DNA from 4 places in the Sodalis ligni genome. Region 2 is predicted to be linked to each of the others. Evidence: predicted binding sites of a transcription regulator. Region 2 holds the regulator's gene; each other region holds the start of a gene.
The links. Region 2 encodes CRP, which controls carbon source genes, mostly activating them, when cyclic AMP is high. Its sites were predicted from a motif close to ATGTGANNNNNNTCACAT; they were not measured.

Region 1 (7,383 bases), 660 kb from region 2:
TGCGTGCGAATAATTGAAACATTGCACTGATAAAGGGATGATGGGGCGCTGAAAATGACGCAAATGCAGAGAACAGCGCGATCTTGTTTAGTCCTTCGCCTATAACGTGTACAATAACGCGCTATTTCTAATGCCTGAGGCAAAGTTGTGATCGAAAATTTGCGTAACATCGCCATCATCGCGCACGTCGACCATGGGAAAACCACCCTGGTCGATAAGCTGTTGCAACAATCCGGAACATTGGGTGACCGCAATGACGCCACCGAACGCGTGATGGACTCCAACGATTTGGAGAAAGAACGGGGAATTACCATCCTCGCGAAAAATACCGCTATCAATTGGAACGGGTACCGTATCAATATCGTTGATACCCCCGGACATGCCGATTTCGGCGGTGAGGTTGAGCGCGTCATGTCCATGGTGGACTCGGTGCTGCTGCTGGTGGACGCCATGGACGGACCCATGCCGCAAACCCGTTTCGTGACCCAGAAAGCCTTTGCTTACGGTCTCAAACCTATTGTGGTCATCAACAAAGTAGACCGGCCCGGAGCACGCCCTGATTGGGTGGTGGATCAGGTGTTCGATTTATTCGTCAACCTCGGCGCAACCGATGAGCAACTGGATTTTCCGATCATATATGCCTCCGCGTTGAACGGGGTCGCCGGCTATGAACATGAAAACATGGCCGAGGATATGACGCCGCTGTTCGAGTCGATCGTGAAGAATGTCGAAGCGCCCAACGTTGATAGCGACGGTGCGTTCCAGATGCAAATCTCCCAGCTTGACTACAACAGCTATGTTGGCGTTATCGGTATCGGCCGCATCAAACGCGGTTCGGTCAGACCGAACCAGGCAGTGACCATCATTGACCACGAAGGCAAGCGCCGCAATGGCAAAGTGGGTCAGGTGCTCGGGCATATGGGCCTGCAGCGCATCGAGTCCAAACTGGCTGAAGCCGGTGACATTATTGCCCTGACCGGTCTGGGTGAACTGAATATCTCCGATACCATCTGCGATCCGGCCCAAGTTGAAGCGCTGCCGCCGCTGACCGTGGACGAGCCTACCGTCTCTATGTCCTTTGGGGTTAACACCTCGCCGTTCTGCGGCAAAGAAGGCAAATACGTGACGTCCCGCCAGATCCTGGAGCGCCTGAACAAAGAGCTGGTGCATAATGTGGCGCTGCGGGTGGAAGAAACCGAAGACCCGGATACCTTCCTGGTGTCGGGCCGCGGCGAACTGCATTTGTCGGTGCTTATCGAGAATATGCGCCGTGAAGGTTTTGAAATCGGCGTTTCCCGTCCGAAGGTTATCTACCGTACCGTTGACGGTAAAAAACAGGAGCCGTTCGAACAGGTTACGCTTGATATCGAAGAGCAGAACCAGGGTCCGGTGATGGAAGCGATGGGCATGCGCAAAGGCGAGATGCGCGATATGCTGCCGGACGGCAAAGGCCGTATCCGTCTTGATTATATTATCCCCAGCCGTGGCCTGATTGGCTTTCGTACCGAGTTCCTGACCATGACTTCCGGCACCGGCCTGCTGTATTCGTCGTTCAGTCATTATGACGATGTGCGTCCGGGTGAAATCGGCCAGCGGCAGAACGGCGTGATGATTTCCAACGGCCAGGGTAAAGCGGTTGCTTACGCCCTGTACAGCCTGCAGGATCGCGGCCGCTTGTTCCTGGGCCACGGCGCGGAAGTGTATGAAGGCCAGATTATCGGTATTCATACCCGTTCTAATGATTTGACCGTCAACTGCCTGACCGGCAAGAAATTAACCAACATGCGCGCCTCAGGTACCGATGAAGCCACTACGCTGGTGACGGCGATTAAGCTGTCGTTGGAACAAGCGCTGGAATTTATTGATGATGATGAGCTGGTGGAAGTGACTCCCCATTCCATCCGGTTGCGTAAACGTTATCTGACTGAAAACGATCGTAAGCGCGCCAATCGTTCCAGCAAAGAAGTCTGATCTTAGGCACGAGAAGACAAGATGCCGGTCCATGCAGATGGACCGGTATTTTTTTGCCGAAAATCGGCGCGGTCTCCCTTTAACACGCTCGGTTCAGCTTTGGAGTTGGCGGGTTCGTCAGTCTGGCTGATAGATCAAGGCGATATTATGCTGCTGGCAGTAGTCGTGGAATTTGCGCGGGGGGGACTGATCGGTGATAAGGGTGTCGAAGAGGGTTAGGGTGCCGATGCAGGCGGGTTTGATATTGTCGAACTTGCTGTGATCGGCCACCAGAATTCCTTGCTGCGACAGGGATAAAGCGCGGTGCTTCATGGTGAGCTCATCAAAATTGAAGCAGGTCGCACCGTAGTGAATATCTATCCCGGCGGCGGAAATAAACGCCTTGTCGGGACAGATGTTATCCAGAATGGAATATTGGGTCAGTGGAGTGAATATGCAGTTGGCCGGATGGAATTCACCGCCGCACAGTATGACTTTGCAGTTGGGCAGGTCCTGCAATGCCAGGAATGTATTCAGCGAGTAGCAAATGCCGGTGAATGCCAGGTCTTGGTTGATAGCGTCGATAATGAACGGCGTGGTGGTTCCGCAATCAAAAAAAACCGTGTCGTCTTTTTCAATCATTTGGGCCGCCATACGGCCGGTAATGCTTTTTCTTTAACGTGCTTGGCTTTTGATCCGACACAAAGTAGTGGGTGACTGAGCTGTTTTTCGGATCGTTGACGACATATCCCCCCAGCAGAACCACCTGCGCCGGCTCGGCGCTGAGATCGCGGCGGATGGTCATTTCTGATACGCCCAGCAGGACGGCGGCATCCTTCAGATGGATTTTGTCTTCCCGCTTTAAAGCCTGTATCAGCCTGTTAATCCTTTCTTCGCGCCGCGTTTCCATAGTGTACCCTGCGTCAATTGTTCCAATGTTCGCCGGTGTGAACAGTCAATATTTGCCGGTGGCTGCTGCGCCCGTCACAATACTTACCCCGGAACTGGTGCCGATACGGGTGGCGCCGGCCAGTATCATGGTTTGCGCGGTCTGACGATCGCGAACGGCGCCGGATGCCTTGACGCCTACGTCCGCCCCAACGGTCTGCCGCATCAGCCTGACGTCCTGTTCCCGGGCGCCGCCGGTGCTAAAACCCGTGGACGTTTTCACAAAGGCCACCTTAAGTTCGCGGCAAATCTGGCAAACTTGCACGATCTGCTCTTCGCTCAACAGGCAGGTTTCCAATATAACCTTCAATGGTGTGGCGGCGCAAACCTGGTGCACTGCCTGTATATCGGCGGTTACCGCGTCGATTTTCCCGCTTTTCAGCCAGCCGACGTTAATCACCATATCGATCTCCCCGGCCCCGGCTTCGATGGCCGCTTTTGCTTCAAAAGCCTTGGCGGCGGTCAGGCCGGCTCCCAAAGGGAAACCTACCACCGAGCACACTTTAACGTCGGCTCCCTGCAGCGCACGGGCGGCGAACGGCACATAACCGGAATTTACGCAGACGGCATAAAAGCCATACTGCTTTGCTTCTTCGCATAAGGCGGCTATTTGCGCCTCGGTGGCGTCCATCGCCAGCAGGGTGTGATCGATATAACGGGGAAAGTCGATTTCTGTTTTGTTCATGAGTGCGTCCTCGTGAGGGATGATGTTAATGTGAAAATAATAACATTATCTAACACCGTTATATAGCCATTTGTCCGTTAATTTTTCTCATGAGATGTGATATGTGTCATATTATTAACATTTATGGGTTGATAATGTTAGCGTAGTAACATTGAATGCTATGAAAACATTAGAGAGGCAAATGATTATGGATATAGCGGTTATTGGTTCCAACATGGTGGATCTGATTACCTATATCACCGAGATGCCGAAAACCGGGGAAACGCTTGAAGCCCCGGATTTTGAGATCGGTTGCGGCGGTAAAGGCGCTAATCAGGCGGTGGCGGCAGCCAAACTGGGCGCCGGCGTGATGATGATGAGTAAGGTCGGCGACGATCTGTTCGCCGACAATACGGTAAATAACCTGCGCCGGTACGGCGTCGATACCCGCTATGTTGAGAAGGTGCCGGGGGTTTCCAGCGGAGTGGCGCCGATTTTTGTTGATCGGGATTCACATAATCGCATCTTGATCATTAAAGGGGCCAATAACCATTTGACGCCGGCGGATGTTGACCGTGCGGCGGAGCAGCTCAAGGACTGCAAGCTGATTATCCTGCAGTTGGAGATTCCGCTGGCGACGGTGTATCACGCCATCGACGTTGCCCGGCGGCTGCATGTGCCGGTGATTCTTAATCCGGCGCCGGCCAGCCGGGAGCTGGATATCGCTTATGCCTGCCAGTGCGATTTTTTCATGCCTAATGAAACGGAGCTGGAAATCCTGACCGGTATGGCGGTGGACAGCGAAGAGCATATCCTTGCCGCCGGCCGCTCTCTGCTCTCCCGGGGGCTGAAAAACCTGATTATCACCATGGGACACCGCGGCTCGGTGTGGTTGACCGGCGACAGCGTCCACCGGGTGGATGCGGTGCCGGTACAGGCCGTGGATACCAGCGGCGCGGGCGATGCCTATATAGGGTGTTTTGCCCATTACTACGTCGGCAGCCAAGACGTGAAGCAGGCTATGACATATGCCTCGGCCTATGCCGCCTTCAGCGTACGGGGCAAAGGCACTCAGCGTTCCTATGCCGACGCCGCCCAGTTCCATGATTTCCTCGCCACCTTACATCAGGAATAACATCATGCACCACAATACGGTACAAATGCCTGACGGCTATCTGAATAAAACACCGCTGTTTCAGTTTATCCTGCTGTCTTGCCTGTTTCCTCTATGGGGCTGTGCGGCCAGTTTGAACGATATCTTGATTACCCAATTCAAAACGGTGTTCGCCTTAAGCGATTTCGCCAGCGCGCTGGTGCAAAGCGCGTTTTACGGCGGCTACTTTCTGATTGCCATTCCAGCCTCGATGGTCATTCGCAAAACCAGCTACAAAGTGGCCATTATGACGGGCCTGTCGCTGTATATCATCGGCTGCGTGCTGTTTTATCCTGCGTCTCATATGGCCACCTACACCATGTTCCTGGCGGCGATTTTTGCCATCGCCATCGGCTTGAGCTTTCTGGAAACTGCGGCCAATACCTACAGTTCGATGATCGGTCATCGCGACTATGCGACGCTGCGGCTTAATATCAGCCAGACCTTTTATCCCGTCGGCGCGCTGATGGGCATTGTGCTGGGCAAATATCTGGTTTTCCAGCAAGGGGACAGCCTGAGCAGCCAATTGGCCGCTATGACGCCGGAACAGGGGCATCAATTCCGCCTGAATATGCTGGAACTCACCCTCGAACCTTATAAGTATCTGATCATGGTGCTGGTAGTGGTGCTGGTCTTGTTTGCCATTACCCGCTATCCCCGTTGCAAGCCTGTGGTAGATCGGCAAAAAACCGCCGCGCCGGGTATGGGTGAAACCCTGCGTTATCTGGCCGGTAACGCTCGCTTCAAAAAGGGTATAGTCGCCCAGTTCCTTTATGTGGGGATGCAGGTGGCGGTATGGTCGTTTACCATTCGTTTGGCGCTGAACCTGGGCGCGGCCAATGAACGGGACGCCTCCAACTTCATGATTTACAGCTTTATGTGTTTCTTCGCCGGTAAATTTATCGCCAATTTCCTGATGACGCGTTTTATGCCGCAAAAAGTCCTGATCGCCTATTCCATACTGGGGGTCGCGACTCTGGCCTATGTGGTGATGGTGCCGAATTTTACCGCCGTATATGCCGCGGTGTTTGTCAGCGTCTTGTTCGGACCCTGCTGGGCCACCATTTACGCCGGCACGCTGGATACCGTGGACAACAAATATACCGAAGTGGCCGGGGCGATTATCGTCATGGCCATTGTCGGCGCCGCCGTGGTGCCGGCAATCCAGGGCTTTGTTTCCGATCATTTGGGTTCGATGAAAGAGGCATTCAGCGTCTCGCTGCTGTGCTTCGCCTACGTGGGATTCTATTTCTGGGGTGAATTGCGCAACCATCAGCATCAGTTGCTGGCAGACCCCGCCCGTTCGGTCATGGATAGCAAACTTTAACCGCAGGAGAAGCGATTATGTCAGCCGTCATTCATCTTCAGCGCAACCAGTTCAGCGAACAGCCGGTTTGTCTGGTGGAAAGCGCCGAGCTCAGCGTTACGTTGTTCAAATACCGTTCCGGCATTGAAGCGGTGACCCTGCGCAACAGCCGCGGTTTTATTACCCTGTTGCCTTTTTACGGCCAAATGATTTGGGATGCGCAGTTTGAGGGTCATGATTTGAAAATGACCAATCCGTTTACCGAGCCGAAACGGGGCGAGTCGGTGGTGGATACCTATGGCTGCTTTGCGTTCCATTCCGGCCTGCTGAGCAACGGTTGCCCGTCCCCGGAGGATGTTCATCCCCTGCATGGCGAAATGCCCTGCGCACCCCTGGACCGCGCCTATCTGCTGCTGGACGGGGACAGCGTCGCCCTGGGGGGGGACTATGAATACGTCAAGGGTTTCGGCCATCATTACCTGGCGTCGCCGGCAGTGAGGCTGGCGGCCGGCGAGACCCTGATGACCATTACCATGCGGGTGACCAATCTTGCCAGCGTGGCGATGCCGCTGCAGTATATGTGCCATATGAACTACGCCTATCTGCCGGGGGGGGCCTTTAGCCAGAATATCCCCGACGGGGCGTTTTCACTGCGCACCTCCATTCCCGGACATGTGCATCCCACGCCGCAATGGCTGGATTATACCGCTACCCTGACGGACAATCCCTCGGCCTTCGGCGCGTTGGATCAACCGCAATTCTACGATCCGGAAATTGTGTTTTTCGCCGATAACCTGGCGCAATACACGCCGCAACCGGAGTTTTTTATGCAGGCGCCGGATAAAGGGCCGCGCTTCGTTACCCGGTTTTCCAGCGAACAGTTCAACTACGCGACCCGCTGGATTTTGTATAATGGCGATCAAAAGGTGGCGGCGTTTATCCTGCCCGGCACCTGCCGTCCCGAGGGACATATCGCGGCGCGCCAGGCCGGGACGCTCATCGAGCTGCCCGCGGGGGCAACGCGGGAATTTACCGTGGTCACCGGCCTTGACGGATAACCAGACACTATTCACCCCCTGCATTGCCGTACCGGGCGCATCCAATGATGCGCCCGGCGCCGTTTCCGCCGTCGACATGACCGCGTAATCTCTGTTGATTACTGTTCAGTTGGATTATTTCCCGCTACAGTGAGAACACCATGCAAAGAAGGGAGGGAGCCATGCTTTATATCTTTGATTTAGGCAATGTCGTTATCAATATCGATTTCGGCCGGGTTTTGGGCGTCTGGAGCAAATTGAGCGGCGTCCCGCTGGCCATCCTGAAAAAGAAGTTCGTCATGGGCGAGGCCTTTGAGCAGCATGA
Region 2 (7,383 bases):
CGGCACGCTGGAGCCTCAGTCGGGCAGGGTCTCCCTGGCCAAAGGCATCAAGCTCGGCTATTTCGCCCAGCATCAGCTGGAGTTCCTACGGGCCGACGAATCGCCGCTGCAGCATATGAACCGGATGGCGCCGCAGGAGTATGAGCAGGCGCTGCGGGATTATCTCGGCGGATTTGGTTTTCAGGGTGATAAGGTCACCGAGCGTACGGAACGGTTCTCCGGCGGCGAGAAAGCCCGGCTGGTGCTGGCGCTGATCGTCTGGCAGCGCCCTAACCTGCTGTTGCTGGATGAGCCCACCAACCATCTGGATCTGGATATGCGCCAGGCGCTCACCGAGGCGCTGATTGACTTTGAGGGCGCCCTGGTAGTGGTATCCCATGACCGGCATTTGCTGCGTTCCACCACCGACGATTTCTATCTGGTTCATGACGGGCTGGTAGAGCCCTTCGAGGGAGACCTGGAGGATTACCAGCAATGGCTGGCGGACCAGCAGCGCCAGGCGGCGCAGGGCGCCGACGGCCGCGAGGATCTGCCCGCCTCCGCCAATAACGCCCAGGCCAGAAAGGACCAAAAGCGGCGCGAAGCCGAGTTCCGCAGCCAAACCCAGCCGCTGCGCAAATCCATCGAACGCCACGAAAAAGCGCTGGAAACCCTGGGCAACGAACTGGCGAAAGTGGAAGCCGAGCTGGCGGATTCAGCGCTGTACGATATCGCCCGTAAAGGAGATCTCGCCGCCTGTCTGCAGCGCCAGGCCCAGGTAAAATCCCAGTTGGAACAGGCGGAAACAGCGTGGCTGGATGCCCAGGAACAGCTTGAAACCCTGATAAAAGAGTTTGAAGGGGAATAGCCCTTTATAGTCAACCGCCAGCACCGAAGCTGCACCGGGCGTGTTAAAGGGAGACCGCGCCAATGAGGTCGAAGCGGGCGTGGTTTTCCCGCCCGCCAGAGCGCCTCATGGCACGGTAGGCCCGCGATCACCGGCGCGTGAACCGAACGTGTTAAAGGGAGACCGCGCCAATGAGGTCGAAGCGGGCGTGGTTTTCCCGCCCGCCGGAGCGCCTCATGGCACGGTAGGCCCGCGATCGCCGGCGCGTGAACCGAACGTGTTAAAGGGAGACCGCGCCAATGAGGTCGAAGCGGGCGTGGTTTTCCCGCCCGCCGGAGCGCCTAATGGCACGGTAGGCCCGCGATCGCCGGCGCGTGAACCGAACGTGTTAAAGGGAGACCGCGCCAATGAGGTCGAAGCGGGCGTGGTTTTCCCGCCCGCCGGAGCGCCTCATGGCACGGTAGGCCCGCGATCAGCGGCGCGTGAACCGAGCGTGTTAAAGGGAGACCGCGCCAATGAGGTCGAAGCGGGCGTGGTTTTCCCGCCCGCCGGAGCGCCTCATGGCACGGTAGGCCCGCGATCACCGGCGCGTGAACCGAGCGTGTTAAAGGGAGACCGCGCCAATGAGGTCGAAGCGGGCGTGGTTTTCCCGCCCGCCGGAGCGCCTCATGGCACGGTAGGCCCGCGATCACCGGCGCGTGAACCGAACGTGTTAAAGGGAGACCGCGCCAATGAGGTCGAAGCGGGCGTGGTTTTCACGCCCGCCGGAGCGCCTCATGGCACGGTAGGCCCGCGATCGCCGGCGCGTGAACCGAACGTGTTAAAGGGAGACCGCGCCAATGAGGTCGAAGCGGGCGTGGTTTTCACGCCCGCCGGAGCGCCTCATGGCACGGTAGGCCCGCGATCGCCGGCGCGTGAACCGAGCGTGTTAAAGGGAGACCGCGCCAATGAGGTCGAAGCGGGCGTGGTTTTCCCGCCCGCCGGAGCGCCTCATGGCACGGTAGGCCCGCGATCACCAGCGCGTGAACCGAACGTGTTAAAGGGAGACCGCGCCAATGAGGTCGAAGCGGGCGTGGTTTTTCCCGCCCGCCGGAGCGCCTCATGGCACGGTAAGCCCGCGATCACCGGCGCGTGAACCGAGCGTGTTAAAGGAAGACCGCGCCAGCACCGAAGCCGCACCGGGCGTGTTAAAGGGAGACCGCGCCAATGAGGTCGAAGCGGGCGTGGTTTTCCCGCCCGCCGGAGCGCCTCATGGCACGGTAGGCCCGCGATCACCGGCGCGTGAACCGAACGTGTTAAAGGGAGACCGCGCCAATGAGGTCGAAGCGGGCGTGGTTTTCCCGTCCGCCAGAGCGCCTCATGGCACGGTAGGCCCGCGATCGCCGGCGCGTGAACCGAGCGTGTTAAAGGGAGACCGCGCCAATGAGGTCGAAGCGGGCGTGGTTTTCCCGCCCGCCGGAGCGCCTCATGGCACGGTAGGCCCGCGATCACCAGCGCGTGAACCGAACGTGTTAAAGGGAGACCGCGCCAATGAGGTCGAAGCGGGCGTGGTTTTTCCCGCCCGCCGGAGCGCCTCATGGCACGGTAAGCCCGCGATCACCGGCGCGTGAACCGAGCGTGTTAAAGGAAGACCGCAAAAATTGCGCGGCCTTATCAGCGCCAAATCAACAGCACGCAGGCCGCGGTAAGCAATCCCATGGCGACATTAAATACCGTCCAGGCGCGTTTACTGCTGAGCAAACGGCCGATAAGCGTACCAAAGCCGAGCCAAATAGTCCCGGAAACGATATTCACCGTCACAATACCAATACTGATGGCCCCCACTGAAGTAATATAGGCATTACCCGTCAGGCTGAAGCTGGCTACCGCCCCCAGCGCCATCAACCAGGCTTTGGGATTCAGGAACTGCAGCAGTCCGCCCTGGTAAAACGGAATGGGGCGTGGCGGCGGCGCATCCGTCTCCAATGTTTCATACGCCGCGGTGGCAATCTTCCAGGCTAACCACAGCAGATAAAGGGAACCGGCCACTTTGAGCATAAAATGCAATGACGGATACAGGGTAATTAAACCGCCGATACCGAAAGCCACCAATAGCAATATGCACTGCATCCCGAGCATAATACCCAGCATCAACGGCATTGAACGCCAAAAACCGAAATTCGCGCCGGAAGCGGTGAGCAGCATATTATTAGGACCGGGCGTAATGGCAGCGACCCAAAGAAAACCCAACATTGAAAGAAAAAGACTCGGTTCCACGTTTCGGGGGCTCCTCTCCCTTTAATGAAGGTAAGAAACTAACAGCGCGCCTGTATCCGCACAAGGCTTTGCTGGTGAAATTTCCTCAAGGCATTGAATCATTAACAAACTGGACATAACATGATGATTATTCCGTGGGAAGAAATCGACTCCGACACCCTGTATAACCTGCTTGAATCCTTTGTCTTGCGAGAAGGCACCGATTACGGCGAACAGGAAAAGACACTGGAGGCCAAAGTCGCCGATGTCAAACGTCAACTGATAAGCGGCGAAGCGGTAGTGGTATGGTCGGAACTGCATGAGACCATCAATATTATGCCCCGCGGCCAGTTTCATCCGGAATAACGCAAATTGGCCCTGCGCCGCTAAACATGATAACAATAATCAAGTCTTTCATGCCGGGCGCATGTGAATCTACCCGTCATACTTCAAGTTGCAGGTGCGTCCGCTTTCCTGCAACCTGAATTATTGAGGGTATCACGCCGCCATATAACGAAGCGTAGGGTTACCATGTCAGCACAACATCCCATTATTGCCGTTACCGGCTCCAGCGGCGCCGGCACCACCACCACCAGTTTGGCTTTCCGTAAAATTTTTCACCAGTTGAATATTCACGCCGCCGAGCTGGAAGGGGACAGTTTCCACCATTTTACCCGTCCGGAAATGGACATGGCCATTCGCAAGGCCCGCGATCTCGGGCGACATATCAGCTATTTCGGGCCGGAAGCCAATGACTTCGGCCTATTGGAACACACCTTCCTGCAGTATGGGCTCACCGGCCACGGCAAAGCGCGAAAATATCTGCACACCTATGACGAAGCCGTTCCCTACAATCAGATTCCCGGCACCTTTACTCCCTGGCAGCCGCTGCCGGAGCCGACGGATGTGCTGTTTTACGAGGGGCTGCACGGCGGGGTGGTTACCGACCACCATAATGTGGCGCAGCATGTGGATCTCCTGGTGGGTGTAGTACCCATCGTCAACCTGGAATGGATACAAAAGCTGGTGCGCGATACCAGCGAACGCGGACACTCCCGGGAAGCGGTGATGGATTCCGTGGTGCGATCGATGGAAGACTATATTAACTACATCACACCGCAGTTTTCCCGTACCCATATCAATTTTCAACGGGTTCCCACGGTGGACACGTCCAACCCCTTTGCCGCCAAGGCCATCCCTTCGCTGGACGAAAGCTTTGTGGTAATTCACTTTCGCGGCCTGGATCATATCGACTTCCCCTATCTGCTGGCGATGCTGCAGGGGTCGTTTATTTCCAATATCAATACGCTGGTGGTACCGGGAGGGAAAATGGGGCTGGCGATGGAACTGATCATGGGACCATTGGTAAAGCAGCTACTGGAAGGCAAACGCATTGAATAAACCGGGCGCGGCCGGAGCGTCGCGCCAGCGGTAACGCATCCGTCATTCAGGACGGCAAACGCACTTCAAAACTATGGGTAACGTTCACGGATTTGCCGAGCATTAAAGACACCGAGCAATACTTTTCCGCTGACAGCTCCACCGCCCTTTCGACGATTTTGTCGGTGAGCCCCGTGCCGGAAACTATAAAGTGTAAATTAATATGGGTAAATAACCTCGGCGCTTCGTCGCGGCGTTCAGAGGTCAGCTTGACTTCGCAATCACGCACATCCTGACGCCCTTTTTGCAGAATCGATACCACGTCGATGGCGCTGCACCCCCCAGCCGCCATAAGTACCATTTCCATTGGGCTGGGCGCTTTTTCCCCTGCGTTGCCATCCATCAAAATCTGGTGGCCGGAGGCGGATTCACCTATAAAAGACAGACCTTCGACCCATTTTACTCGTGCTTGCATTATGATGACTCCAGATAAAAAGTTTTTCCTGCACCCTACATTTTTATTGGAAAGGTGGCAATGTTACCTAACATACTTCATGCTGATGCAAGACAACAGAAGACACTGCTTCAAACCTATGCTAAAAACAAGGCTGGATCGACCTCATGATAATGAAAGGGCAAGAGAGCGATCGGAACATCACTAAAACCAGACCCTAATAAGTTCCCTAACGTCGCTCCGTTTACAACGGAGATGGATCGATAAAACAGCGCCGTAATAGGGAATACGATGTCCTGAACAAGGACATCGATGACAAAAGAGGATAACAGCGAATGGTTCTCGGCAAACCGCAAACAGACCCGACTCTCGAATGGTTCCTGTCTCATTGCCATATTCACAAGTATCCATCGAAGAGTACGCTAATACATCAAGGCGAAAAAGCTGAAACACTTTACTACATCGTCAAAGGCGCCGTCGCGGTGCTGATAAAAGATGAAGAAGGTAAAGAGATGATCTTGTCCTACCTTAACCAGGGGGATTTTATCGGGGAATTGGGCTTATTCGAAGAAGGCCAGGAGCGCAGCGCCTGGGTTCGTGCGAAAACCGCTTGTGAAGTGGCTGAAATTTCTTATAAAAAATTCCGGCAACTGATTCAGGTGAATCCGGATATCCTGATGCGTCTGTCGGCGCAGATGGCCAGCCGCTTGCAGGTCACCTCGGAAAAAGTCGGTAATCTGGCGTTTCTCGACGTCACGGGACGTATCGCGCAAACCTTGCTTAATCTGGCGAAACAACCCGACGCCATGACCCACCCCGACGGCATGCAAATCAAGATTACCCGCCAGGAAATCGGCCAGATTGTCGGCTGTTCCCGCGAAACGGTGGGCCGTATTCTGAAAATGCTGGAAGATCAAAATCTCATCTCCGCACACGGCAAGACCATTGTCGTTTACGGTACGCGTTAAACGTTAATCAAACAGGCGTGGTACTCTGTGCCACGCCTGCTTGTTGGCAGCATGTGGCGTCGACTGATCTATCACCCCGAAGTCAACTATGCCTTGCGGCAAACCATCGTGCTTTGCCTGCCGGTGGCGATAGGGCTATTGTTCGGCAGCCTGCAGAACGGCCTGCTGTTCTCCCTGGTGCCCGCCTGTTGCAACATCGCCGGCCTGGATACCCTGCATAAACGCTTTTTTAAACGCCTGGCCATCGGCGGTACGCTGTTCGCCGTCAGCAGCGTACTGATCCAGTGGCTGCTCTTTGTACACGTACCCTTGCCCTTTATCATGGTGGGCCTGGCGCTGGCGCTGGGCGTCACCGGTGAAATCAGTCCGTTGCACGGGCGGTTATTACCCGCCTCCCTTATCGCCGCCATTTTTACCCTCGGCCTGACCGGCAACGCCCCGGTGTGGATCCCGCCGCTGCTGTATATCGCCGGTACCGCCTGGTACGGGCTGTTTACCGGCCTGTGGTTCCGATGGCTTAAAGAGCAGCCGATGCGGGAAACCCTCAGCCTGCTCTATAGAGAGCTCGCGGATTATATCGAGGCGAAATACAGCCTGCTGACCCAGCATACCGACCCGGAAACCGCCCTGCCGCCGCTGTTTGCCCGGCAGCAGCGGGTGATTGATCTGATTGCGCAAATTTACCAGCAGCTGCATATGCTGTCGGCCAACCATCAGCTTCAGTACAAACGTCTGCTGCGGACATTTCAGGTGGCTCTGGACCTGCAAGAGCATATCGCCGTCAGTTTGCATCAGCCGGACGAAGTGCAAAAGCTGGTGGAGCAGAGTCACGCTGAAGCGGTGATCCGCTATAATGCCCAATTGATTGCCGCCCGGCTGCGGGTGGTAGCGGACGATATCCTTTATCATCGGTTATCGGGCCGTTTCACCATGGCGGAAGCCCTGTCGGCGGTGGAAAAAATTGCCCAGCGAAATCCGGATAATCCGGTGGGGCAATTTTGTTTTTATCACTTCAGCCGCATCGCCAGGCTGCTCAGGACGCAACGTCCGCTCTACCGGCGGGATATCATGGCGGATAACCAGCAACGGCTCTCTTTCTGGCAGGCGCTGCGCAGCTACTGTTCGCTCAAATCCATGGCGCTGCGCAACGCCGCCCGGCTGGGCATTATGCTGGCCATCGGCAGCAGCCTGGGACTGGTGTTCAACCTGCCTAAACCCTACTGGATTCTGATGACGGTGATGTTTGTCAGCCAGAACGGCTATAACGCCACCCGGGTACGTATCCAGCACCGGGCGCTGGGAACCTTGGCCGGCCTGGTTATCGCCGCCGCGACCCTGCAGCTCCATCTGGGGGACGGCACGGTTTTATTGTTTATGCTGGTGGTGACCCTGGCGGCTTACCTGGTTTTGCGGAAAAATTACGGCCTGGCGATGACCGGCTTCACCGTAACCGCCGTTTACACCCTGCAGCTATTGTCCCTGAACGGTACGCATTTTCTGGTACCGCGGCTGGTGGATAC
Region 3 (7,383 bases), 2.1 Mb from region 2:
CGCTGTGGGGCGCTCTGTCGGGCAGGAAAACCATGCCCGATTCGGCCCCATCAGCACGGTTTCCCTTTAACGCGTTTGGTTTGACCACGGTGGTGGCGGGCTTACCGCGCTGTGGGGCGCTCTGTCGGGCAGGAAAACCATGCCCGATTCGGCCCCATCAGCACGGTTTCCCTTTAACGCGTTTGGTTTGACCACGGTGGTGGCGGGCTTACCGCGCTGTGGGGCGCTCTGTCGGGCAGGAAAACCATGCCCGATTCGGCCCCATCAGCACGGTTTCCCTTTAACGCGTTTGGTTTGACCACGGTGGTGGCGGGCTTACCGCGCTGTGGGGCGCTCTGTCGGGCAGGAAAACCATGCCCGATTCGGCCCCATCAGCACGGTTTCCCTTTAACGCGTTTGGTTTGACCACGGTGATGGCGGGCTTACCGCGCTGAGGGGCGCTCTGTCGGGCAGGAAAACCATGCCCGATTCGGCCCCATCAGCACGGTTTCCCTTTAACGCGTTTGGTTTGACCACGGTGATGGCGGGCCTGGCATTTCAGGGAAACCGCATCGCCAGTTTAACGGTGGCGGCGATATTGCGGGCGGTCATGCGCACGTTTTCCGCCGCGTTGTCCAGCGCTTCCTCCAGGGTGCATATCTGATAAATCACGCTGAATACCGCATCCAGGCCGTGCTCATGCACTACCGCTACATCGGCGGTGAGGCTGCCGGCGATGCCGATTACCGGTTTATTATAACGCTTCGCCACCCGCGCCACGCCGATGGGCACCTTGCCGTGTATGGTCTGGCTGTCAATGCGTCCTTCGCCCGTGATAACCAGCGTGGCGTCCCGCACCAGCGCATCCAGCCCCAGGGCTTCGGTGACGATTTCAATACCCTGGCGCAGTTCGGCGCCGCAAAATGCTTGTAGACCCGCTCCCATGCCGCCGGCAGCGCCGGCGCCGGGAATATGTTCGACGTCTTTATCCAGATCCCGTTTAATGATCCTGGCATAGTTCTTCAGCGATGCATCCAACACCTTTATCATATCCGGCGTTGCCCCTTTTTGCGGGCCGAACACGGCGGTTGCGCCATCGTCGCCGGTGAGGGGGCTGGTGACATCGCAGGCCACCTCGAAACGGCAGTCGCGGATGCGGGGATCCAGGGCGCTGATATCGATGCGCGACAGCTTATCAAGCTCGCCGCCGCCATAGCCGATTTGTTTGCCCTCGGCGTCCAGCAGTCCGCCGCCCAGAGCCTGCACCATACCGGCGCCGCCGTCATTGGTGGCGCTGCCGCCGATGCCGATAATACAATGTTTGACACCGTGATCCAGGGCGCAACGGATCAGCTCGCCGGTGCCGTACGAGGTGGTTAACAGCGGATTACGATCACAGGCGCGCACCAATTCCAGTCCGCTGGCGGCAGCCATCTCTATAAACGCACTTTTTTTATCACCGGACAGGCCGAAAAAGCCGTCTACCTTTTCCCCCAGCGGTCCGGTGACCCGCACCTTGACAATTTCCCCCCCGGTGGCCGCCACCATCGCTTCCACGGTTCCCTCGCCGCCGTCCGCCACCGGCAATTTGACGTAGTGGGCATCGGGAAACACTTCGCGAAATCCCTTTTCAATCTGCGTCGCGACTTCCAACGCGGACAAGCTCTCTTTATACGAATCCGGTGCGATTACTATTTTCATAGACTACCTGCGCCTGTTGAACTGGGGCCGACGAAATGACTTTTTCGCCGCCTGATGGGGCGCCTCTCGGCGCCCGACCAACTTACTGCCGTTTAACTTCAACCTTGGCCAGTTTTTCATAATAACAAGCCAATGCGCTGTGATCCGCCGTGCCCAGATCGTCCTGCTTCAACGCCTGCATCATCTCCATCACCGCTGCGGTCAAGGGTAATTGCGCGCCCACGCCGTGGGAGGTATCCAATGCGTTGGCCAGATCCTTGATATGCAAATCGATACGGAATCCCGGTTTGAAATTGCGGTTCAGCACCATCGGCGCCTTGGCTTCCAGCACCGTGCTGCCGGCCAAGCCCCCGCGAATGGCCTGGAAGACCTTTTCCGGATCCACGCCGGCTTTGGTGGCCAGCACCAGGGCTTCGGACATGGCGGCGATATTCAGCGCGACGATCACCTGATTCGCCAGCTTGGTGACGTTGCCCGCGCCGATATCACCGGTATGGACCACAGAGCCCGCCATGGCTTTCATCACGTCATAGTGGCTCTTGAAAACCGCTTCATCGCCGCCCACCATCACCGACAACGTTCCGTCAATGGCTTTGGGTTCGCCGCCGCTTACCGGCGCATCCAGCATGGCAATATTTTTTTCCGCCAGGGCCGCGGCAATTTCGCGGCTGGCCAAAGGCGCTATGGAACTCATATCAATGACAACGCCGCCGGCCTTGAATCCTTCAATTACCCCGTTTTCACCCAGCACCACTTCTTTTACATGGGGGGAATTCGGCAGCATGGTGATGATAACGTCGCTTTGTTCAGCGATGGCTTTCGGCGTGTCCGCCGAGCCGGCGCCGGCGGCAACCACTTCCGCCACAGCCTCTTTATTGCGATCCAGTACCACCAGATCATAGCCTGCTTTCAGCAGATTTTTACTCATGGGCTTGCCCATAATGCCCAGGCCGATAAATCCGATTTTCATGAAAATAACCTCTTAATTCATTAACTAAGGTTGGGGCGCGCCCGGCACGCCGCGGAAAATTATTTTTTAAATTTGTCGTACAGCGCCTGCGTACCGCTGCGAAAGACGCCTAAATCACTGCCCACCGCCACGAATCGCGCGCCCCATTCCAGGTAACGTCGGGCATCGGCTTCCGCCGGCGCCAGGATGCCGCTCGGTTTACCCAAGGCTTCGGCCCGGTCAAAAATATGGCGGATAACCCGCTGTACTTCCGGATGATTCGGTTGGCCGAGATATCCCAACGCCGCCGATAAATCCCCCGGACCGACAAAAATCCCGTCCACCCCGTCAACCGCGGTGATGGCGTCGATATTGTCAACGCCCTGCTGGCTTTCGATTTGCACCAGTACAGTGATGTTGTCGTTAATGGTGGAGAAATAGTCCGGTATGGTGCCGTAATTGTTGTTGCGATGGGCAACCGACACGCCGCGGATGCCCGCCGGGGGATAACGGGTGGAGGACACCGCACGTACCGCCTGTTCTTCGGTTTCAACGAACGGGATCAGGAAATTGTAAAAACCAATATCCAACAGACGTTTGATAATCACCGGTTCATTGGTGGGGGGGCGGACGACCGGTGCGCTATGGCTTCCCTTCAGCGCCATCAGTTGGGGGATAAACGTCGTCACGTCATTGGGCGCATGTTCACCGTCCAATACCAGCCAGTCGAACCCCGCCAGACCAAGAACTTCTGTCGTGATCGGATTCGCCAGCGCGCACCAACAGCCAATCAGGGTGTCTCCCTGCAGCAGGCTCTGACGAAAACGGTTTGGCAGTAGTGGATTGTTCATAATTTACCTCTTAGCAAAGAAACAAAATGTGCTCGGGCCGCAGTCAACCGGCCCCCCTGAATCAGGACTTGACCAACACCAGGCGTTTAATCTCGCCGACCACCACCAGGTAGCACAACATGGCCGCCAGGGCCGAACAGCCGACGAAAACCAATGCGGCGTTGAATGAATGCAACTCTTTAACCATATAACCGATGACCAGCGGCGTAACGATGGAGGCGACATTGCCGAAAACATTGAATACGCCGCCGCATAACCCGACGATCTCTTTTGGCGCGGTGTCGGAAATTACCGGCCAGCCCAGGGCGCCGAAACCTTTGCCAAAGAAAGCCAGCGCCATCAGCGCCACCACAATCACATTGTTGTTGGTGTAATTACATAAAATGACGCTGGTGGCCAGCAGCATTCCCACCACGATGGGGATCTTGCGCGCCGCCGTAAGGCTTAATCCCCGCTTGAGCAGGTAGTCGGACACTACGCCGCCCAGCACGCCGCCGGCGAAACCGCACAACGCCGGAATGGAGGCCACCAGGCCGACCTTCAATATCGACATACCCTTATCCTGCACCAGATAAATCGGGAACCAGGTAAGGAAAAACCAGGTAATGCTATTAATAAAATATTGTCCGAAGAACACACCCAGCATCATGCGATCGGTGAGCATCTGCTTGATATAATTCCACTTCGGGCCGTCCCGGTTGATAGAACCGGGGGCATCCATATCCACCACCGCGCCGCCGGCCGCCATATAATCCAATTCGGCGCGGGACACGCTGGGATGCTTATTGGGATTATGAAGATATTTCACCCAGGCGATGGTGAGGATAAAGCCAATCACTCCCATGACGGTAAAGACATGCATCCAGCCCAGGGCATAGGTTAACCAGCCCAGTAGCGGTGAAAAAATCGCCAGGGAAAAATACTGTGCAGAGTTGAAGATGGCCGAGGCGGTGCCGCGCTCTTTGGTGGGAAACCAGGCGGCGACGATGCGGGCATTGGCGGGAAATGACGGCGCTTCGGCAAAACCCAGCATAAAGCGCAGCACAAACAGCGTGAACGCCCCGTAGGCTAGGGGAAACCAGCCGACAAATCCCTGCAGCAGCGTAAACAGCGACCAGAAAAACAAGCTGTAGGTGTAGACCCGCTTGGAACCGAAACGGTCCAGCAGCCAGCCGCCGGGAATTTGCATCACCAGGTAGGCCCAGCCGAAAGCGGAAAATATCTCGCCCATCTGGCCGGGATCAAGCCCGAGATCCTTGGCAACGCTGGTGCCGGCGATGGACAAGGTGGCCCGGTCGGCATAGTTGACGGCGGTCACCAGGAAAATGATCAATAAAATAACGTAACGAACGTGAGATGTTGTTTTATGGGTAGCCAGAGGTGTAGTGCTCATAGAATATGCTCTCATCAAGGGAGTCTATTAAGAATGCAAAAATCAGGGTGATAATATTTTTGCGCTACGCGTCTATATATGAAGTTGATATTTTTCACTCAGTGATTTTATATTGTGCTGCTTTTACCGCAGCGCCAAATCCATTCCTTTTTCCTTTCATTACAAAGGCAATGCTAGTATAAAAACAGCAGCACAAAATGGCATTATGCATCCGCCCAAGTATTTAACGTTAAAACTCAATTTTTTTAGGCAAAAACATGACAAAACGCGTGCCGTATCACGTTATTGGCGACAGGTTTTTAACGCGGGAATAGCGACCAGCATCACTTTATGTATGTCATTAGCACTATAATTAGCGCATTTACACGCTAAAATAGTTCAATTGCACAGTGCAAAACCCTACTAAAACCGCTTATACTATCGTTACACCCATACCGTTAGCGTTGATGCTCTGCTATTTCGAGGTTATGACCCTCAAGTAGTATTTACGGAGACATTTATGTCATCAATTATCACCCACAATGTCGACAACGCATTGTATATTAAAGTTCACGATACCGATAATGTTGCTATTATCGTGAACAATAACGGTCTGCCGGCCGGTACTAAATTTCCTGATGGGCTGGAGCTTGTCGAGCATATTCCCCAAGGACATAAAGTCGCATTACATGATATTGCCAAAGGCGGTAATATTGTTCGTTATGGAGAAATCATCGGCTATGCCGTACGGGATATTAAACAGGGCAGCTGGATAGACGAATCCCTGGTGGTATTGCCCGAGGCGCCGCCCCTTGAATCACTGCCCCTGGCCACCAAAGTACCGGCCCCGTTGCCGCCGTTGGAAGGGTATACCTTTGAAGGCTATCGCAACCCGGACGGCAGCGTCGGCACCAAAAATCTGCTCGGCATTACCACCAGCGTCCATTGTGTGGCGGGAGTGGTGGAGGTCGTGGTCAAGCTTATTGAACGGGATCTGCTGCCGAAATATCCCAATGTGGACGGCGTGGTGGGATTGAACCATTTGTACGGCTGCGGAGTGGCCATCAATGCCCCCGCCGCGGTGGTGCCGATTCGCACCATTCACAATATCGCGCTGAATCCCAATTTCGGCGGCGAAATCATGATAGTCGGCCTGGGCTGCGAAAAGCTGCAGCCGGAACGCCTGTTGACCGGCACCGAGGATGAAATTCCCATCGCGGTTGAGAGCGCGGGCGTCAGTATCACGCGGTTGCAGGATGAAAAGCACGTCGGCTTTAAATCCATGGTGGATGATATTTTGCAGGTGGCGGAAGAGCATCTGAAACGCCTGAATGCCCGCAAGCGCGAAACCTGCCCCGCGTCCGATCTGGTGATCGGCATGCAGTGCGGCGGCAGCGACGCGTTTTCCGGCGTTACCGCCAATCCGGCGGTGGGTTTCGCCTCGGATCTGCTGGTACGCTGCGGCGCTACGGTGATGTTTTCCGAAGTCACTGAGGTACGCGATGCCATCCATCTGCTGACCCCGCGCGCCGCCGATGAGCATGTAGGCCGCCGACTGCTTGAGGAAATGGCCTGGTACGACAATTATCTGAGCAACGGCCAAACCGACCGCAGCGCCAACCCCTCCCCAGGCAACAAAAGAGGCGGACTGGCAAACGTGGTGGAAAAGGCCCTGGGCTCCATCGCCAAATCCGGTACCAGCGCCATTGTGGAAGTGCTGTCCCCCGGCCAGCGCCCCACCAAACGCGGGCTGATATTCGCCGCCACCCCGGCCAGCGATTTTATCTGCGGCACGCAGCAGCTGGCGTCGGGCATTACCGTCCAGGTATTCACCACCGGCCGCGGCACCCCTTATGGCCTGGCGGCGATACCGGTAATTAAAATGGCCACCCGCAATGCCCTGGCGGATCGCTGGTATGATTTGATGGATATCAACGCCGGTACCATCGCCACCGGCGAAGCCACCATCGAAGACGTGGGCTGGCAGCTGTTCAACTTTATTCTGGACATCGCCAGCGGCCGCAAAAAAACCTGGTCCGATCAATGGGGCATCCATAACGCCCTGTCGGTATTCAACCCGGCGCCGGTGACCTGATAAACCATTAAACAGAGGCCGGCATTACCCGGCCTCAGACTGCTGACAAACGCACTCGGAGTCAATAAGGCGGGACAGGCTGCCAGAAGAGTAAACCGTCCGCGCCATGGATGGCGCGGATCGAGCCTACAAGGATGTATTCACGGCGTGTTTACGATCTGGCAGCCTGTTCCGACCGGGCACTTTGTCAATAAGCTCAGGCCGGCATTACCCGGCCTTTTTGTTTTTATGCCAATGCCGGACTACCGCACCAGCGCCGGGCGTTTATTATCAAATGTCCAGTTGGGAATCAGGTATTGCATGGCGGCGGCATCGTCCCGCGCCCCCAGGCCGTGTTGTTGATAAAGCGCGTTGCCTTCCATTACCCGAGCCATATCCAGCTCAATGCCCAGTCCTGGTTTTTCCGGTACCTTGACCTTGCCGCCGATAATTTGCA
Region 4 (7,383 bases), 800 kb from region 2:
AAGATCTGGTTTATGAAATTAAAGCCGGTATCGCCAAAGGTAAAAAGCACGCCATCGTTGCCATCACCGAACATATCTGCAATATCAGCGAATTGGCGCAATATATTGAAAAAGAAACCGGCCGTGAAACCCGTGCCACTGTATTGGGTCATATCCAGCGTGGCGGCAGCCCGGTAGCTTATGACCGCATCCTGGCCTCGCGCATGGGGGCATTTTCCATCGAACTGCTGCTGCAGGGCTACGGCGGGCGCTGCGTCGGGGTGCAAAATGATAAATTGGTCCATCACGACATTATCGACGCCATAGAAAACATGAAACGGCCGTTCAAAAGTGATTTGCTGGAATGTGCTAAAAAACTCTACTGATCGCTTCAACTTCCCGCTATTTCACGCCCCCGTCATCGGGGGTTTTTTTTACCCTCTGTGGTTTAGCTCTTTTGCTTATATAAATTACGTTTTTATTCTTTAAAATGTTACAGGATTTCTGACACTCTCTGCTTAATCGATATTCAGGTGATAAAAAGACTCTTCGGGAGAGCAACGATGTCAAAGTGGCAAGCAGGGTTGTTGTTGATTTTATTGTCGGGAAGCGCACTGGCAAAAGATATCCAATTATTGAACGTGTCCTATGACCCGACACGGGAGCTTTATCAGGACTACAATGCTGCCTTCAGCAAATACTGGCAGGCTAAGACCGGCGACAAGGTCACCATTCGGCAATCCCACGGCGGGTCAGGTAAGCAGGCTACCTCGGGTATCAACGGGATTGATGCGGGTGTGGGGACATTTGCGCTGGAATCTGATGTGGGCGCCATCGCAGCGCGCGGCCGGATTGATAAAAACTGGATTACCCGGCTGCCTGATAACTCGGCGCCTTATACCTCCACTATTGTTTTTCTGGTACGTAAGGGCAATCCCAAGCAAATTCATGACTGGCCTGATTTAATCAAGCCTGGCATCTCCATCATCACGCCGAACCCGAAGACCTCCGGCGGCGCGCGTTGGAACTATCTGGCCGCCTGGGGTTATGCGCTGCATCATAATAATAACGATCAGGCGAAAGCCCAGGATTTCGTCAAGGCGGTTTATAAAAATGTGAGCGTACTGGATTCCGGCGCCCGCGATTCCACGAATACCTTTGTGGAACGCGGCATCGGCGACGTTTTAATCGCTTGGGAAAATGAGGCTTTGCTGGCGGTGAATAAGGTGGGTAAAGGCCAATTCGATATCGTTGTTCCCAGCGAGTCAATTGTTGCGGAGCCTACGGTATCGGTAGTAGATAAAGTGGTGGACAAACGGGGAACCCGCGACGTGGCTACCGCTTATCTGACCTATCTTTATTCGCCGGAAGGCCAGCGTATCGCGGCCAGAAACTATTATCGTCCCCGTGATCCGGCAGTGGCGAAGGAATTTGCCGATAAATTCCCACAGCTCAAGCTGTACAGCTTGAAGGATGTGTTCGGGAGCTGGCAGCAGGTGCAAAAAGTACATTTTTCCGACGGCGGCAGCTTCGATCAAATCAACCAGCGTTAACCGTTAACCCAAGCATAACGCCGATGGCTATAAGCCATCGGTGAGCTTGTTGACAAAGTGTTCGGTCGGGGCAGGCTACCAGATCGTAAACACGCCGTGAATACATCCCTGTAGGCTCGATCCGCGCCATCCATGGCGCGGACGGTTTACTCTTCTGGCAACCTTGCCCCGCCTTATTGACTTCGAGTGCATTTGTCAGCAGTCTGGCCGATGGCTATAAGGCATCGGTTTTTTTTCTTACTTCTTCTTCCCGCTGCCCTGACGGACCACGTTTTTCCGGCGACAGCATCCTCTTCTTGCTTCACTCTCAAATTCAATTGCTTGTGTGAATAATCATTTTTATTACTAGCGAAACGTTTCGATGGCGATCACATTTTTGATGGATTGCGCTTGTACACCTCTGCTTTTTTAACTAATTTCATCCTCAGCGAAACGTTTCGCTGGTGGAGGCAGGAAAATGAAGAAAGGTGTTTTACTGAACGCTGACGTCTCTGCGCTCATCTCCCGTCTGGGCCATACGGATCAGGTCACGATTGCCGATGCGGGATTGCCCATTCCCTCTTCAAGCCAAAGGATTGATCTGGCGTTGACCCGGGGTGTGCCGACCTTTTTACAGGTGGTGAGCGCGGTTGTCAGCGAAATGCAGGTAGAAAAGGCCATTTTGGCCAAGGAAATGGCGGAAATTAATCCTCAGCTGCATGAGGCGCTGCTGGATCAGTTGACGGCCCTTGAGCAACAACAGGGGAATACCATTGCCATCGAGTATATCAGCCACCAGGCATTCAAAACCCAGACCGAATACAGCCGCGCGATCATTCGCAGTGGGGAATGCACTCCTTTCGCCAATGTCATCCTGTGCTCCGGCGTCACCTTCTGAGGCATCTATGCAACCGTTACTGCAATTGACAGGGATAGACAAATCCTTCCCGGGGGTTAAGGCGCTTACCGGTGCGGCGCTGACGGTTTATCCCGGCCGCGTTATGGCGCTGGTGGGAGAGAATGGCGCCGGCAAGTCTACCATGATGAAAGTGTTGACCGGCATCTACAGCAAAGATGCCGGCACCCTGTCATACCTGGGAAAAGAGGTGGCGTTCAGCGGGCCGAAGGTATCCCAGGAAGCCGGTATCGGCATTATCCATCAAGAATTGAATCTTATTCCTCAGTTGACCATTGCGGAAAATATCTTCCTCGGCCGCGAATTCCTCAATCGGTTCGGCGGTATCGACTGGAAACGGATGTACAGCGAAGCTGACCAGCTGTTGGCCCGGCTCAATCTGCGGTATAGCAGCCACCGTCTGGTGGGGGAGCTGTCCATCGGCGATCAGCAGATGGTGGAAATAGCCAAGGTCATCAGCTTCAAGTCCCGGATCATTATCATGGATGAGCCTACCGATGCGCTCACCGATACCGAAACGGCGTCGCTGTTCAGCGTGATAAACGAACTCAGGCAGCAGGGCTGCGGCATCGTTTATATTTCCCATCGGTTAAAAGAGATTTTTCAAATCTGCGACGATGTCACGGTGCTTCGGGACGGGCAGTTTATCGCCGAACGCCGGGTAACCGGGTTACAGGAGGACGCCCTGATCGAAATGATGGTGGGACGTCGCCTGGAAGAGCAATACCCGCGCATTGAAGTCCCTCTCGGCGAGGAACGTCTAGCGGTCAATCATCTTAGTGGCCCCGGCGTCGACGATGTCAGCTTTACGCTGCGCCGCAGTGAAATCCTCGGCGTCGCGGGCTTGATGGGCGCGGGACGCACGGAACTGATGAAAACCCTCTATGGCGCGGCGAAACGCACCGGCGGCACGGTAGTGCTGGACGGGCGAGCCATTATGACCCGCACCCCTCAGGACGGGTTGGCTAACGGTATCGTCTACATTTCCGAAGATCGTAAGCGGGACGGGCTGGTGCTGGGGATGTCGGTGAAGGAGAACATGACCCTCACCGCCCTGCGCTATTTCAGCCGTCAGGGCGGCGGATTGAAACACGCGGAAGAACAGCAGGCGGTAGGGGATTTTATTCGTTTATTCAATATCAAAACGCCCTCGATGGAGCAGCCGATAGGCCTGCTGTCCGGCGGCAATCAACAAAAAGTTGCCATTGCCCGCGGCTTGATGACCCGGCCCAAGGTATTGATTCTGGATGAACCGACCCGCGGCGTCGATGTCGGCGCTAAAAAAGAGATTTATCAATTAATCAATCAGTTCAAAGAAGAAGGGCTCAGTATCATTTTGGTCTCTTCGGAGATGCCCGAAGTGCTGGGAATGAGCGATCGCGTGATGGTGATGCATGAGGGCCGCTTAAGCGGCATTTTCCCCATAGGGCAGGCCACTCAAGAGGTCCTGATGGCCGCGGCCGTCGGTAAGCAATACAGTACCCAGCAGGAGAATCAATGATGAGTACCCGGATTATTCCCGTTAAACGCGGTTTCAGCAAAACCTGGCTATTAGAACAGAAATCATTGATTGCGCTGCTGGTGCTTATCGCCGTGGTGTCTTCCATGAGTTCGAACTTCTTCAGCCTCAATAATTTGTTCAATATCCTTCAACAGACCTCCGTGAACGCCATTATGGCGGTGGGCATGACGCTGGTGATCTTGACCGCCGGTATCGATCTTTCCGTGGGTTCGCTGCTGGCCCTGACCGGTGCGGTGGCCGCGTCGGTGGTGGGGCTTGAAATCAACGTGTTCGTCGCGGTGGGAGCCTCCCTATTGCTGGGCGCGGCAATCGGCGCCGTGACGGGGGTCATTGTGGCGAAAGGAAAGGTGCAGGCCTTTATCGCGACCCTGGTGATGATGCTGCTGCTGCGGGGCGTCACCATGGTATATACCGACGGCAGCCCGGTGAATACCGGCTTCAGCGATGCGGCCGATGCGTTCGGCTGGTTTGGTATCGGCCGTCCGCTGGGCGTGCCTACGCCGGTGTGGATTATGGCGGTGGTGTTTCTCGCCGCCTGGTACATGCTGCACCACACCCGTTTGGGCCGCTATATCTACGCGTTGGGCGGCAATGAAGCCGCGACGCGGTTGTCGGGCATCAGCGTTGATAAGGTCAAGGTCATCGTCTATTCGCTGTGCGGGCTGACGGCGGCGCTGGCCGGCGTGATTGAAGTGGCCCGGCTCTCTTCGGCGCAGCCCACCGCCGGTACCGGGTATGAACTGGATGCCATTGCCGCCGTGGTGCTGGGGGGAACCAGCCTGTCCGGCGGTAAAGGCCGCATCATGGGAACCCTTATTGGCGCGCTGATCCTCGGATTTTTGAATAACGGACTGAATTTATTAAGCGTTTCTTCCTACTATCAGATGATTGTAAAGGCTGTCGTCATTTTGTTGGCGGTATTGGTAGATAACAAAAGCAGTAAATAACCTCCCCTGCAGGAAACATAAAGATGAAAATGAAAAAATTAGCTGTTTTGATGTCCGCCGTTGCGTTAAGCGCCGCTTTCAGCGCCAACGCCCTGGCAAAAGATACTATTGCGCTGGTGGTTTCCACTCTTAACAATCCGTTCTTTGTTTCGATGAAAGACGGGGCGCAACAGGAAGCGAATAAACTGGGTTATCAATTGGTAGTCCTCGATTCGCAAAACAATCCGGCCAAGGAATTGGCTAACGTGCAGGATCTGACGGTGCGCGGCGTCAAGCTGGTCATGATAAACCCGACGGATTCCGATGCGGTGGGCAATGCCGTTATCCTGGCCAACCAAGCCAAGATCCCGGTCATCACCCTGGATCGTAAGGCGAACAAGGGCCAGATCGTCAGTCATATCGCCTCGGACAACCGGGTCGGCGGCAAAATGGCGGGTGATTTTATCGGGCAAAAACTGGGTAACAGCGCCAAGGTTATTGAACTTGAAGGGATTGCCGGCACCTCAGTGGCCCGTGAACGCGGCGAAGGATTCAAGCAATCCGCCGATCAATACAAATTCACCATGTTGGCTAGCCAGCCGGCTGATTTCGATCGCACCAAAGGTCTTAACGTCATGCAGAACCTGCTGACCGCCCACCCGACGGTACAAGCGGTATTCGCGCAAAATGACGAAATGGCCTTAGGCGCGATGCGTGCCCTGCAAACCGTCAATAAAACCGATGTGTTGGTGGTAGGCTTTGACGGTACGGCGGATGGACTCAAAGCGGTGCAAAGCGGAAGAATGGCCGCCACCGTGGCGCAGCAGCCCGATCAAATCGGTATTATCGGTGTTGAAACCGCAGACAAAGTATTAAAAGGCGGCAAGGTGGATGCCATAATCCCGGTAGCCCTTAAGCTGGTCACGAAATAACGCCGGTTCACTTTCTACAGCAAGGTATTGCGTTATCGACCCGCCAGCCGGGGGACGATAACGCATTCAATCAGGATAAATACGATGGCGACAAACAAGCTGGTGGTGCTGGGTAGTATCAATGCCGATCATATCCTCAACCTTGAGCAATTTCCTCGTCCCGGTGAAACGGTTATTGGAAAAAACTATACCGTCGCTTTCGGCGGTAAAGGCGCCAATCAAGCGGTGGCGGCCGGGCGCAGCGGGGCGAATATCGATTTTGTCGCCTGCGTCGGCGAGGATGATATAGGGCAGCGTATCCGTAAGCAGTTGGCGGCGGACAACATCGGTGTCGGATCGGTGGAAGCCAGCCCCGGCACAACCACCGGCGTTGCGCTGATTTTCGTGAACCGGGATGGTGAGAATGTGATTGCCATCGATCCGGGCGCCAACGCCGCGCTTACGCCGGATTATCTGGCGCGATACGAGAAAAAGATTATCGACGCCTCCGTGCTGCTGATGCAGCTGGAGTCGCCGCTGGAGACGGTGATTGCCGCCGCCAAGCTGGCAAAGCTGCATCAGACGCAGGTTATTCTGAATCCGGCTCCGGCCCGTGAGTTACCGGACCCGTTGCTGGCCCTGGTGGATACCATCACGCCGAATGAGACTGAAGCGGAACGTCTGACGGGCGTCGCAATCAATGATGACGCCTCCGCCGCCCGCGCCGCGCAAATACTCCATGGCAAAGGCATTCCCACGGTATTGATTACCCTGGGCAGCCGCGGCGTATGGCTTAGCCGGCAGGGTCATGGCAAACTGATCCCGGGGTTTAAGATCGACGCGGTGGATACCATTGCTGCGGGGGATACATTCAATGGCGCGTTGGTTACGGCATTGCTGGAAGGGGAAGATATGGACAAGGCAGTGAGATTTGCCCATGCCGCCGCCGCCATTGCGGTCACCCGCTCGGGTGCGCAGCCGTCCATTCCCTGGCGCCAAGAAATCGACGCCTTTTTGCAAGGGTTAGACTAGCTTGTCCACCATGAAAGATGTCGCCCGTTTGGCGGGCGTTTCAACCTCCACGGTTTCTCATGTGATCAATGACAATCGTTTTGTCAGCGATGCGGTGCGAGATAAGGTTCTGGCGGCGGTGGAACAGCTGAATTACGCGCCTTCGGCCCTGGCCCGCAGTTTGAAGATAAACCAGACGCGCACCATCGGGATGTTGATAACCTCCAGTAATAACCCGTTTTATGCGGAAGTGGTGCACGGGGTGGAACGCAGCTGCTATGAGCGCGGTTATAGCTTGATCCTGTGCAATACCGAGGAGGATGCGGATCGCATGAGCCGCAGCATGGAGACGTTGCTGCAAAAACGCGTGGACGGCCTGCTTATCATGTGTACCGAAAACAATCGTCCCTCCCGGCTGGCGTTGCGTCGTTATCCTTCATTGCCCATTGTGATGATGGATTGGACGCCGTTTGAGGACGCGCTGGATATCATCCAGGATAATTCGTTGCTGGGGGGCGATCTGGCCACCCGTTATCTGATTTCCCGTGGCTATCATAAAATTGCCTGTATTGCCGGTCCCCAGGAT

Region 1: a site for CRP is predicted at 3,678-3,695, ahead of deoC (deoxyribose-phosphate aldolase). Genes of this name have one in related genera too.
Region 3: a site for CRP is predicted at 5,185-5,202, ahead of garD (galactarate dehydratase). Genes of this name have one in related genera too.
Region 4: a site for CRP is predicted at 1,889-1,906, ahead of rbsD (D-ribose pyranase). Genes of this name have one in related genera too.

The regions. Positions count from the first base shown of each region.
Region 1 is NZ_CP075169.1:6,326,706-6,334,088, reverse strand. Features, by position in the region: gene typA (translational GTPase TypA) at 148-1,971, shown strand; partial or broken gene deoR (DNA-binding transcriptional repressor DeoR) at 2,089-2,860, opposite strand; gene deoC (deoxyribose-phosphate aldolase) at 2,906-3,583, opposite strand; gene rbsK (ribokinase) at 3,771-4,697, shown strand; gene fucP (L-fucose:H+ symporter permease) at 4,702-6,042, shown strand; gene GTU79_RS29395 (aldose 1-epimerase family protein) at 6,060-7,079, shown strand; gene yihX (glucose-1-phosphatase) at 7,241-7,383, shown strand, end outside.
Region 2 is NZ_CP075169.1:538,180-545,562, reverse strand. Features, by position in the region: gene GTU79_RS02420 (ABC transporter ATP-binding protein) at 1-847, shown strand, start outside; gene GTU79_RS02415 (LysE family translocator) at 2,480-3,082, opposite strand; gene GTU79_RS02410 (YheU family protein) at 3,206-3,427, shown strand; gene GTU79_RS02405 (phosphoribulokinase) at 3,593-4,462, shown strand; gene GTU79_RS02400 (OsmC family protein) at 4,509-4,916, opposite strand; gene crp (cAMP-activated global transcriptional regulator CRP) at 5,231-5,863, shown strand; gene GTU79_RS02390 (YccS/YhfK family putative transporter) at 5,915-7,383, shown strand, end outside.
Region 3 is NZ_CP075169.1:4,864,325-4,871,707, forward strand. Features, by position in the region: gene GTU79_RS22770 (glycerate kinase) at 538-1,680, opposite strand; gene garR (2-hydroxy-3-oxopropionate reductase) at 1,763-2,650, opposite strand; gene garL (2-dehydro-3-deoxyglucarate aldolase) at 2,710-3,480, opposite strand; gene GTU79_RS22785 (MFS transporter) at 3,542-4,873, opposite strand; gene garD (galactarate dehydratase) at 5,373-6,947, shown strand; gene gudD (glucarate dehydratase) at 7,190-7,383, opposite strand, start outside.
Region 4 is NZ_CP075169.1:6,185,374-6,192,756, reverse strand. Features, by position in the region: gene pfkA (6-phosphofructokinase) at 1-365, shown strand, start outside; gene GTU79_RS28720 (sulfate ABC transporter substrate-binding protein) at 543-1,532, shown strand; gene rbsD (D-ribose pyranase) at 1,990-2,409, shown strand; gene rbsA (ribose ABC transporter ATP-binding protein RbsA) at 2,417-3,928, shown strand; gene rbsC (ribose ABC transporter permease) at 3,928-4,896, shown strand; gene rbsB (ribose ABC transporter substrate-binding protein RbsB) at 4,920-5,807, shown strand; gene rbsK (ribokinase) at 5,892-6,818, shown strand; gene rbsR (ribose operon transcriptional repressor RbsR) at 6,820-7,383, shown strand, end outside.